2 regions of the Pseudoalteromonas sp. NZS127 genome follow, and region 2 is predicted to be linked to the other one. Evidence: predicted binding sites of a transcription regulator. Region 2 holds the regulator's gene; the other holds the start of a gene.
The links. The regulator LexA, encoded in region 2, represses DNA repair genes until DNA is damaged. The targets are predictions, from matches to a motif close to TACTGTATNNNNATACAGTA.
Positions count from the first base shown of each region.

Region 1: a site for LexA is predicted at 4,466-4,485, ahead of I6E78_RS03220 (YebG family protein). Genes of this name have one in related genera too.

Region 1 is NZ_JADYWN010000002.1:283,953-290,282, reverse strand. Features, by position in the region: gene ccmI (c-type cytochrome biogenesis protein CcmI) at 1-177, shown strand, start outside; gene I6E78_RS03235 (MlaA family lipoprotein) at 187-918, shown strand; gene I6E78_RS03230 (EAL and HDOD domain-containing protein) at 982-2,205, opposite strand; gene putP (sodium/proline symporter PutP) at 2,527-4,038, shown strand; gene I6E78_RS03220 (YebG family protein) at 4,098-4,415, opposite strand; gene I6E78_RS03215 (ComEA family DNA-binding protein) at 4,731-5,030, shown strand; gene I6E78_RS03210 (DUF6170 family protein) at 5,046-5,348, opposite strand; gene dsbB (disulfide bond formation protein DsbB) at 5,348-5,866, opposite strand; gene fadR (fatty acid metabolism transcriptional regulator FadR) at 6,310-6,330, shown strand, end outside.
Region 2 is NZ_JADYWN010000006.1:143,210-149,539, forward strand. Features, by position in the region: gene I6E78_RS08120 (endonuclease) at 1-541, opposite strand, end outside; gene I6E78_RS08125 (DnaJ C-terminal domain-containing protein) at 805-1,770, shown strand; gene I6E78_RS08130 (chaperone modulator CbpM) at 1,770-2,090, shown strand; gene I6E78_RS08135 (hypothetical protein) at 2,343-2,723, shown strand; gene I6E78_RS08140 (PaaI family thioesterase) at 2,726-3,169, opposite strand; gene I6E78_RS08145 (SRPBCC family protein) at 3,268-3,720, opposite strand; gene lexA (transcriptional repressor LexA) at 4,000-4,617, shown strand; gene coxB (cytochrome c oxidase subunit II) at 5,092-6,234, shown strand; gene ctaD (cytochrome c oxidase subunit I) at 6,234-6,330, shown strand, end outside.

The sequences.
Region 1 (6,330 bases), on a different contig from region 2:
AACTCTATGGTTGCAGGATTAAACTTGTCAAGCGCAGAAGATATAGTTATTACTGCACGTATCTCTAATGATGATTCAGTAATGCCAAGTAGCGGTGAGTTAGAAGGGCATTCAGCAGCATTAAAACGTGAAAGTACCCGTCAGTTGCAACTGCAAATAGACACATTAATACCTTAAGGATACGCGATGTTAAAACATGGTTTAATTTATATATTTTTGTTAGTGCTGGCCGGGTGTGCACAAGTACCTGATAGCCAAAAGGACGAGCGCGATCCACTACAAAATATTAACCGCCCAATATACGACTTTAATATGGATGTTTTAGACACATACATACTAAGACCGGCCGCCGTAGGGTATATCACGGTGACCCCTGTACCAGTGCGTCAAAGCTTAGTGCATTTTACCAATAATATTAGTGCGCCGGTAGATATGATCAACGCCGGTTTACAGGGTAAACCAGGTAATGCCAGTGTTAGCTTAGCACGTTTTTTAGTTAACTCGACCGTAGGTGTTTTTGGTTTATTTGATGTGGCCAGCTCATTAGGGCTAGAACATGTAGATGAGGATTTTGGGCAAACATTAGGTGTATGGGGTGCAGGTGATGGTGCTTACTTGATGCTACCTGCTATGGGGCCTTCTACAGCGCGTAACTTAACCGGCGATGTAGTTGATAACTTTGTTTTACCTGAAATAGCGTTAACTACACCACAAACAATTTTAGTGTTTGCGTTAAAAGCTGTTGAGGCCCGTGCATCACTAATTGCGCAAGAAGGTTTATTGAACGATTCACTAGACCCTTACTTATTTATTAAAGATATTTATTTTCAACGCCAATTATACGAACTTTACGACGGTAACCCGCCAATCAAAGAAGAGCCTGATGACTTTGATGAAGATTTTTTAGAAAGTTTGTAAACCTATTAAAAACGCCAGCAATGCTGGCGTTTTATTTTCTCATTAGTGATTAGAAAGTTGTTATTAAACATTGCTCATTAACTGCATTTGCTCGTTCACCCAGCTAATTGCTTCGTGGTAAGCATCGGGTACTTTATCATCTAAACCAAGTTGTTGGCTGATCTGATTAGCTGCCTGCCAGTTGCCTTGCTCATAAAACTTAACCAAGTTTAAGTAGCTTGCAAGCAAGCCCTCATCATTAAGTAAAGCGGCTTTAATCTCATTAGATAATGGCAGCTTTTGCATCACACTTTGCATGCTTTCATCTAAAATAGCATCCATAAGCGACATCATGCCGGTTAAAAAAACCATTCCTGTGTCTTTAAACTTACCATGCGATATAGCCAGTAATTCACTAAAACGCGCCCGAGTGAGCGATAACCTAATTAGTTCCATAGGCTTATCTGTTGAAACTTGCGCTGCAAATAGTATAGATAAAAGCTTTTTAATTTCATTGGCACCAAGAGTAATAAGCGCTTGTTTTATTGTGCTTATTTCGGCGCGTCTAGCAAATGCTGCAGAGTTTGAATAACGCAGTAACTTATAAGATAGATTTACATCTCGCTCAAATATATCGGTGATCTTTTTTAGATCCATATCAAGCGTTGAGGTCTCATAAAGTAGTTCGGCTAATGTCATACCAGAGGGGGGAAGCGCTTTACTTTGGATCATCTCTGGTTTTGAAAAGAAAAACCCTTGAAAATAATCAAAGCCAAGTTCCAATGCTTGGTTATACACCTCGTGGGTTTCAACTTTTTCAGCAAGTAATTTTAGATGTGGATAAGGTTTTAAATCATCAATAATTGTTTTAATTGTTTCTATATTACAGGTTAAAAAGTCAATTTTTATAATATCAACAAATGGATAAAAGTGACGCCACACAGGTTGATGAATGTAGTCGTCTAAGGCTAATGTATAACCTTTTTCTTTTAAGTCTTTAACAATAGCAAGTAAACGCTTACCAGGTTGCACCGTTTCGAGTATCTCTACCACCACAGCGTCTTTACTCAGTAAAGTAGGGTAGCCTTTTAGTAAAGTTTCTAGAGTAAAATTGATATATGCTGGTTTATTGTCAGTTAAATCCTCAAGGCCAAAATTAAACTGGCTGCCTTCTATTAGGCGTGTTGTTGCCTCATCTCCATCTATATCGGGAAACACGTTATTTACACCATCACGAAATAGTAATTCATAGCCAATAAGCTTTTTATCGCGATCTAAGATAGGTTGGCGTGCAGCGTAAAAGTACATAAAAAATTCCGTATAGATAAAAAATAACTATTGATTGTAACAATATATGGCAAAACATTAAAAATAGCATGATGTAAATAAGCTTATCTTAGATTAATAACATATTTTTAATAAGTTACAGAAATTTTGACTTAAATATATACGATTTGTTTGTTTTTAATTCACTAAAGTTGACATGTTGGAATTTTAACTATTACCCATGCTATAGTGACAGAGAATGGTTTTTATCCCAATACTGTCTTAACTATAATATTTTAAGAGTCATTATTTGGATCAAAAGCCTGTTGCAATTTATTAGTGGAGGCGAATTTGGAAACAGGAATGATTATTTCACTAGCATTATACTTTGTTGTAATGCTAGGTATAGGATTGTATGCATTTAAGCAATCAACCAGTGATGTTTCAGGTTACATGTTAGGGGGCCGTAATTTATCACCAAGTGTTGCTGCGCTATCTGCAGGTGCATCTGATATGAGCGGTTGGTTACTTATGGGCCTTCCCGGCGCTATGTATCTTTTTGGTTTGAGTAAGGTTTGGATTGCGATTGGTTTAGTACTTGGTGCTTGGGCAAATTACTTCTTAGTTGCACCTAGGCTTCGTGTTTACACTGAAAAAGCGAATGATTCAATTACGATCCCGGATTATTTTGCAAATCGCTTTGCGGACAATAAGAATATATTACGTGTTATTTCAGCTATTGTTATTATTGTTTTCTTCACACTTTATACCTCATCTGGCGTGGTTGCTGGTGGTAAGTTATTTGAAAATTCATTTGGAATGAGCTATGAAGTTGGCCTTTATGTTACTACTGGCGTTGTAGTACTTTATACGCTTTTTGGTGGTTTTTTAGCGGTAAGTTTGACCGACTTTGTACAAGGTTGCATTATGCTTATTGCGCTATTAGTAGTACCAATAGTAACGTTTACTATGCTTGATCAGCCAGTAATGGAAACGCTCGCTAATGCAAGCTATGACCTGTTACTTATCTCGCCAAAGGCCAGTGAAGTTCACTCTCTAAATATGCTAGATTGGTTTGCTGGTGGCTCTACCATCGCAATTATTTCTGCGTTAGCTTGGGGCTTTGGTTACTTTGGTCAGCCTCATATTATAGTACGCTTTATGTCGGTACGTTCAGTTAAAGATATTCCAGCAATGCGACGCATTGGTATGTCTTGGATGACATTATCTGCAATAGGCGCAGTACTAACTGGTTTATTTGGGGCAGCCTTCATACTAGAAAATGAAATGCCGATAAATGATAAAGAAACAATATTTTTAGTGCTATCTGAATTGGTTTTTCATCCATTGATTGCTGGCTTTTTATTAGCAGCTATTTTAGCGGCTGTAATGAGTACTATCTCTTCACAATTGCTAGTGTGTTCAAGCTCGTTAACTGAAGACTTTTATAAAATATACCTGCATCGCGAAGCCTCTCAAAAAGAGCTGGTTTTTGTTGGGCGTATTAGTGTGGCATTAGTTGCTATGTTTGCTATTTACTTAGCTTACGATAGAGATAGTTCTATTTTAGACTTAGTGAGTAATGCGTGGGCAGGCTTTGGCGCTGCATTTGGACCACTCGTATTGTTTAGCCTTTACTGGAGAAGAATGAACTTTGCTGGCGCCTTAGCAGGCATGTTAGTGGGGGCTTCAACAGTACTTATATGGATATACGCACCAATTACTATTAATGGTGGGAGTTTAAGTAGCGTTATTTATGAAATAGTCCCAGGCTTTATTTTATCAAGTATTGCGATTGTATTAGTTAGCTTAATGACCAATGAGCCAGCTAAAGAAATTACAACCTTATTTGATGAAGTAGAACAAGAACTATAAAAAGTTATAAACAAAAAAAGGGAGTAACTTAGGTTACTCCCTTTTTTATGCAAAATTTATTAACTCGCTTTTTTGTCGCTACTTTCTTCTATGGGTGCAACATTATCTGCTTTTTTGCCTTTTACAGCAGCTTTAGGGGCTATAGGCTCTTTGCCACCTTTTAATATTGTCATGAAGTCATCTTTACTTTTTGCCATTTCTAAAGCGAGTGACTCTACTTGTTGCTCACTTAATGGTACATCAACTTTTTCTAGCAAAATTTCAAGCGACTCTGCAATATCGAGCATTTTATCATAGGCATCAGCTTCTTTTTTGGTAGTAAACGTCATGCGCTCGACTCCGTTTCGTTCTACAACATATTTAACAACAACAGCCATGATTTCTCCTGCTTACTTGCGTGGCATATAGTATATATAAACCATTAGATTACTGTTTTTATGTACAGTACAAGTTTGTGCTTAAATTTGCAAGTCCCCTAATTAATATTAAGTGATAATAGTTGACAACAAAGATTAACTTTACTTTATTTAACTTAATCACTTTTGTGTACCGTTGCAGTTAAGGATCTCACAGGGAGTGAATGTTAGGTTTAAGTATTTAATAAAGTGCAGGTGTAAAAAGCCTTTTGCGTTATGACTTAAACATATAAACAACAAAGTAAATGTTCATGTATGAACAAAAAAGGAAGAAAGATGAAAAAACTAAAATATAGTATTTTAGCTGCAGCTTTTTGTATGTTGCCAGTAACTCTTACCTACGCAAATGTTGATACCTCAGCAATAACTCAGCAAGTAAAACAGGCGGCTTTAAATATTAATACTGCTGATGTTAGCCAGCTATCTAAGCTCCCTGGTATTGGTAAGAAAAAAGCACAAGCTATTATAGATTATCGCGAAGCAAAGGGTAACTTTACATCGTTAGAGGATTTGAAAATGGTAAAAGGTATAGGTAAAAAATTAGCTGCAAAGCTTGAAGGTAAGGTTTCGTTTTAAGTTAAAAAGGGCGCGTTAAGCGCCCTTAGTATATTGGGTTAATGCTTCACATAAATGCTTTTTAGCAAAGTTAATTTCAATTGGAGTCGTTAGTAGTGGGTAACACAACCCACCGAGTAGTAAAAAAGGGATGAGTAACCAGCCTTCAAATACGGCAAATATTAAAAACAGCGGACTGAGTAATAATAATTTTATAATACGAAGTAGTACTTTATTAACAGGTGAAAGCATACTTAAAGAAATCGCTATAACAGCTTGTCTGTCACGTATTTTTAAATGTTTTAGAGCATTAATTTGGCTTGAAAAAAACACAAGCATTACAGCGACCTTTTAGTCATTAAGCGACTCGTTACCAGTAAAAATAAAGTGGCTGCAAACAGCGCAAATATTACTTCCATCCATGCCGGCATACTTAGCCACGCAAATTGCCAGTCAATGTTTCCGCAATCACCAGTGGCTGCAAAAAAGCTTGGGATCCACTCATGTAATGGCATAAAGGCAGGAAAGTTAGGTTCAAACTCACAGCTAAATGCAAAAGGATCAGTGGTTGTTTGCATTTCGATATGCTCGCGGGCAATTATAAATCCCCAAACACTAGAAACAGCCCATACACTATAGGCGAGCAAGCGAACCCCTCTATGCTCTGGATTACTTGTACCAATAATACCTGCAATAAGTAAACCTAATACCGCAGTACGCTGATATATGCACATGATACATGGCGCCAATCCCATTTTATATTGAAAAAACAGTGCCGTTATTTCAAGCAGAAAAACAATACCACTAAACAAAAGCCAAGGAGTACGTTGGGTGGGTAATTGTGCAAGCCAGTTCATAATAAATCCGTATTTAAATAAGACGTTAGATTATGACGTAGGATAAAGTTAGGGGCAAGCAAAACGACTTAAAGCCTACCCACATGCATTTATGATGATTAAAGTTAAGGTTATAATTCTAAAAGCCAATAAAAATCCAGTAATGTGAATAAAGAGGTAACCCTTTAAACGAGTAAAGTATGTGTGTGAGGTGACTTTATGTAATAAGTTAATAAGGCAAGGCGCGAACTTAAAGTAAATAACTACTTAAAATGTATCTAGGGTGAATATATAAGTGCTTGCGACAAGTGTTAGTAAAAAATATAAAGTATTTTATAGACACAAATATTTTAATCGCATACTGGCAGTAATATGGCGTACTTTACTTGTTACTTGAGCGTCGTCTGGTACAATCAGTCGGTTAATCGTATGTAGTAGTGTGAATTAATTCGAGTGGGAATTGGATGAGAATTTTTAAAGCGAAA
Region 2 (6,330 bases):
AGGCGTCGGCTATTTGTTTACGGGCATAAAAAGGAGGCTCTATTACTCGTTGTTTAAAGTTAACTTTAACTTCACAGCGACCGTATTGGGTGGCGCTTTCACTAAGCATTCCAAATCGATAATTAGAACGATCTGCGTTAATTTCACCAATAGCAGGAGCTAAGTTGTTTATATCGGCTTCCATCTTTCTAAACTTAGCACTTACTTTACGGCAGTTTTTACGCCCGCCATCTTGCCAGCATTGTAATTGGTGGCCAAACTCCCAGGCAGGCACAATATGCTCCCATTCTATGCGTAAAGCGCGTGCATTTACGTTACCTGAGCGGGTATGTGTATTGCGTGGCACATAGCCACAGTTAGTGGGGTCGGGAACTAGTTTTTTACCCTGTTTTTTTATATCGCAGCCACAGTAAATACTTTTAGCATTACTAGGGAGGGTTTTAATTAGGTGTCTTTTAGCGGTTGAAAACCGAGTGAATTCTTCAGCCGATAGCGAAAAGCATACAAAAAAAGCCAACAAGGCTAAAATAAATCGAGTCATATCCATCACATACGTGAACTACAGGAGCGGCTAGTTTAATGACTTGAAGCTAAAAGATAAAGTTTACTTAAAGCCATATTTACCGTTCTTTAGTATTTAACCTTAGCTCTGGTTAAGAGATTTACTAACGTATTGAATCATAGTTATATTTAGTTTTATTATCCGGAGCTCAGGTTATCTACTTTAAATTGTTGTTTAAATAAACAAAAGTTGTTACTTAAAGAGTATGATGAAAGCTCATAAGTTTGTGATTTGGATTGCGAATGAAATTTGTAGATTATTATGCCGTGCTTGGAATATCGCCCGATGCAGACGATAAAGCGGTTAAAGTAGCTTATAAAAAGCTAGCTAGAAAATATCATCCAGATGTAAGTAAAGAACCTCAAGCCGAGGAAAAGTTTAAAGAGATAGGTGAAGCTTACGAAGTTATTCACAACAAAGAAGAGCGCGCTAAATACGATGTGTTACGTCGTAATCAACAAAACCGTGCTCAGCAGCAAGCAAATTATGGCGGTAGCTATGGCTCGTCACAAAACCATTATCAGCAAGGTGATCCCCAAGCCGATCAGGAGTTTTCTGATTTTGTAAATTCTATGTTTGGCGGCGCAGGTGGGTTTAACCATGGCGGGCAGGGCAGAACTGGTGGCGCTCGTGCGCAAAAAGGACAAGATGTGGAAATTGAATTCCCGGTATTTCTTGAAGAAACGTTAGTCGATACCGTTAAACCAATTGAGTTTATGCTGCCGCAGCGAGACAGTAGTGGCCGTGTATCTGAAGTTAAAAAATCGCTTAAAGTTAAAATTCCTGCCGGCTCGGTTAATGGCGAACGCATTCGCTTAAAAGGCCAAGGTGGATTAGGTTCGGCAAATGGCCCTAATGGCGATTTGTATTTGCAAATTCGCTTAGTGCCTCACCCATTATTTGACGTTGAGGGGCATAACCTAAACATAGTGGTACCTCTTGCACCATGGGAAGCTGCTTTGGGCACTAAAATAAATTTACCTACATTAGCCGGAAAAATCCAACTAACTATTCCAGCTAATAGTCAATCGGGTCAACGTTTACGCATTAAAGGTAAAGGGTTAATTAGTAAAAAAGCCAAAGGTGACTTATTTGCTGTGATTAAAATTGTTAATCCAGCATTGAGTGATGATGTTAGCAAAAAGCTTTGGCAAGAGCTGGCCGAAAAAGCCCATTTTGACCCCCGTAGCAATTGGAGCAAGTCATAATGAAAATTATCGAGGCACCACAAGGCAATTTACTCACTAGCCAAGAATTGTGTGTGAGTAGTGATATTAGCGAAGCCATATTATATGAATTGGTTGAGCACAGCATTGCTATTCCTATTGAGGGCGAGCGCGTTACAGAATGGCAATTTACGGTATCAACAGTGATCTTAGTTAAAAAGGCTGCGCGTATTCAGCATGACTTATCGTTAGATTGGTCTGCTATTGCTTTGGTTTTACAATTATTGGATGAACGGGATGAGTTGATTGCTGAAAACCAAATGTTAAAGCAGCACTTAAGTCGATTTAAACATTTAGAATAAAAAATAGTGGTTAAATTTTAAATGCGAGTAGCTAGCTATTTTTATGGAGCTAGCTCAGCACTTTTATAATAGTGAGCTTTTGGTGCTTAAATATTTTTTATTCGTGAAATAAGAGTAAGTAAAGCGTCAATAAATGCGTAAAAATAGCCGACTATTCAGATAAAAAAGGTGAATATTGCAGAGTTGATTTGGTATAAGCGTAAAACTGCGTTAAAGTTTACAGCGAACTAATTAGAGGATAAACAGCAGACAATGTCGGAAATTCAATTTTTAAATGTAGACCTAGAGCTTGAGTCAAAGCAAGATATTAGCGTGCTTGTAGCTGACCTAAAAAAAATCGCCACTATTTTACATTATGATAAAGACGAATACCGTCAGTTAGCGCGTATAGAAGTAACAGGCGAAATATCTTCACCGGATAAAGCAATTAACCACTTATGTGAGTTAGTAGAGTCATGCTCGCGGGCTGCACTTAAGCAATGGTTGAGTTGTTCGCGCCGTACCTTTGATATTGGTTTTGAATCGGGCACTTCGCCAAAGTGTTTTAACCAAGCGCTGCACGCCGATACATTATTACGTATATCGGCAATTGGTGCAGGCATGGAAATTACTATTTACCCGCTAGAAAAATAGCCTTAGCCTTTGCGCTCTACAACAGCTGCGGTCATTTTTGATACGCAGCAAAGCTCGCCGCGACTATTCGTTATTTTTATTTCCCATACTGAGCTACGCTTGCCAATATGAAACGCTTTTGCGGTGGCGGTTAAGGTGCCATTACGCGAGGCTTTTAAATGGCTGGCACTGATCTCTTGCCCTACACAATAAAATTTAGTGAAGTCGACCACAAAATTAGCCGCGTAGCTGGCAACACTTTCGGCTAAAACCACGTTTGCTCCGCCATGCACCATGCCTATAGGGTTATGGTGCGCAGGAATTGCTGGCATAGTGGCAACTAAGTAATCATCACCAATTTCAGTTATTTCAATCCCCATGGTTTTCATCAGTGTACCTTGGCCATTTATGCCTTGGTCTAACTGCTTACAAAACGCTAAAGTAATAGGTTGATGCCAAATACTCATTGTTACTCCTTTAAAGGTTGAAAACGATAACCGATAATACGATTTTTCATGGCGATATGATAGCCAAATTAGTGCAGCTACTGCATGGTAATACAGTGCTACTTTTTGCTTTCTACATAGTGCTTAATTTCATCGAGATCTTTTTTTAGCATTTTACGCATCGAACTTTTAAGAAAAAAACCTATCACTGCAGAGATCATTTTTACCCAAATAGACTCAGATCTATCAGAAAAAGTCATGGTTAAACAGGTGCTAGGTTCGGCGGCGGTAAGTGACAGCTTAGTGGTATAAACTGCCCCGCCATTTTCTGCGCGAGTGCAATAGTATTCATTAGTAACAGCTTCGGTGATCCACATGGTTTCTGAGGCTGCTTTACCAAAAATTTTTCGTGTTTCTAACCATTTTAGGCCCACTAGCCCTTGTGGTGGCTTCTCGATTATTTTTACATCAATAATGCCAGACAGCATATTGGCACTGTTTTCGATGTCAGTTATTGCCGCCCATACTTTACGTTTAGGACCGTTAATTATTACCGCTACAGTGATATTCATAACACTCTCCGTTAATTCACATTGATGAAGTTAAGGCCCATTACAAAAACGATAGCTAACTAATTTTTAATAACAGCAACAACTTAGTAGTTATGTAATTAATGTAACGTAAAACTAACACTATCGTGATCTGCGTAATTTTATCTGTAATTTACTTGGTAATTTTAAGCTTAGACCAATGCCACCTTTGGCAGCAAAGGCGAGGAGTAATTTAAATTTGCGATTTTCAGATAACTGTATATACTCACAGTTAAATGTACTGTATGGAAAACCAGTTGTATGCGACCATTAACTAACCGCCAAGCGCAAATACTCGAACTTATTAAAGTGTTTATTAAAGACACTGGTATGCCTCCTACACGCGCAGAAATTGCACAAACATTAGGCTTTAAAAGTGCTAATGCAGCAGAAGAGCATTTAAAAGCGCTGGCTAAAAAAGGCGCTATTAAAATGAAACCAGGCGCTAGCCGTGGTATTCAACTTATTGAAGAAGATGAACCAGAACAACTTGGTTTACCGTTAATAGGCCGTGTAGCTGCCGGCGAACCTATTTTGGCGCAACAACATGTTGAGAGCCATTGTAAAATTGACCCGTTAATGTTTAAACCCGCTGCCGATTTTTTATTGCGTGTAAATGGTATGAGCATGCGAGATATTGGTATTATGGATGGTGATTTACTGGCTGTTCATCGCACTCAAGTTGCCGAAAATGGCCAAGTTATTGTTGCCCGCGTTGATGACGATGTAACGGTAAAACGCTTAGAAAAAGCAGGCAAAAAAGTATTATTGCATGCTGAAAATAAAGAATTTTCGTCGATAGAAGTGGATCTTGAAAAGGAATCTTTTAATATTGAAGGCTTAGCTGTTGGGGTTATTCGTAATGCTGACTGGATGTGACAATTAAGCTGTTATAGCTATGTAAAATATCGGCATAATTTAATAGCTCAGATAATTAATGCGCACTTTTTAGTGCGCTTTTTTTTTGCCTTTTTTTTGTGAAAATTCCGCTGCAATGAAAAAATTATATTAAGTTTATGTTTTTTATCATTTAAGTATTTAATACTCGTTATCGCTGTCTTTTTATTTGTAACCCTTGCTGTTGCTCACTTCCTGCTTAGAACAAAATTAAATAAATCCCATATTTACGCTAATCCCCTAATATTATTTGATTATTTTTCAAACTAAAACTTGCTAGTTGTTCAATTATTAACTAATTGTTAATGGGCTGGACTAACAATAACTCACAGCTTTAGTTTTGAGAAAATATATTTATATATCCGGCAGCAATACAAAAATAAAAAATAACAAATTGGCATTTAAAGCTTATGTCTTTTTGTTTTGCACTCGCAACAGTATTAAAGGAGCTGTCACATGGGTAAATTGAGCTCTACCTTGTGGCTTATATTGTTTGTTTTTCCGCAGTTAGCATTGGCAAATAGCCAATATAATATGCGCAAAGGCGTAACCGATATAAGTAATAATGTTTATCAACTACACATGACCATATTTTTAATATGCTGTGTAATAGGCGTGATTGTATTTGCCGTTATGTTTTGGGCACTTATTCATCATCGTAAATCTAAAGGAGCAGTTGCTGCTCAATTTCACGAAAGTACCAAAGTAGAAATACTCTGGACAGCAATTCCATTTGTTATTTTAATAGCAATGGCAGTCCCCGCAACTAAAACATTAATAGCGATGGAAGATGCCAGTAAAGCGGATATCACTATTAAAGTAACTGGTTCACAATGGAAATGGCATTACGAATATATGGGGGAAGATGTTGAGTTTTACTCAATACTTGCCACACCGCAAAATGAAATTGCTAACCTAGCCGATAAAAACCCCAACTATTTACTTGAGGTAGATAAGCCTCTGGTATTACCGATCAATAAAAAAGTACGCTTTTTAATGACCTCCGACGATGTTATTCATTCTTGGTGGGTGCCCGATTTTGCTATTAAAAAAGATGCAAACCCGGGGTTTATTAACGAAACGTGGACCAACATAAACGAAGTCGGTATTTATCGCGGTCAGTGTGCTGAGCTATGCGGTAAAGATCATGGCTTTATGCCAGTGGTAGTAGAGGCTAAGTCAGAGGCCGATTTTAAAGTTTGGCTAGCAGATGCTAAACAAGCAAAGCAAAAAGCAGCAGCAGCAGATGCTGCATTACTTGACCAAACACTCCCTAAAGAAGAATTAATGACTTTGGGTGAGCAAGTGTATATGGCCAATTGTGCTGCATGTCATCAGCCCACAGGGTTAGGTTTGCCAGGCGTTTTTCCTGCACTTAAAGGCAGCCCGATAGTGCTTGGCGATATAAAAGACCACATTGATATTGTTATTCACGGAAGCCCCGGCACAGCCATGCAAGCCTTTGCTAAACAGCTCTCTATAAAGCAATTAGCAGCGGTAATTACTTATAAGCGTAATGCATGGGGTAATGATACCGGTGATGTAATTCAACCAAGTGAAATACAGGCAGCACTTGATGCCGATGGGGAGGCGAACTAATGAGTAGCATAGTAGAACAACCTGACATTAATGAAGCTCACCACGCTCATCATCCTGCTAAAGGCTTTAAGCGTTGGTTATATACCACTAATCATA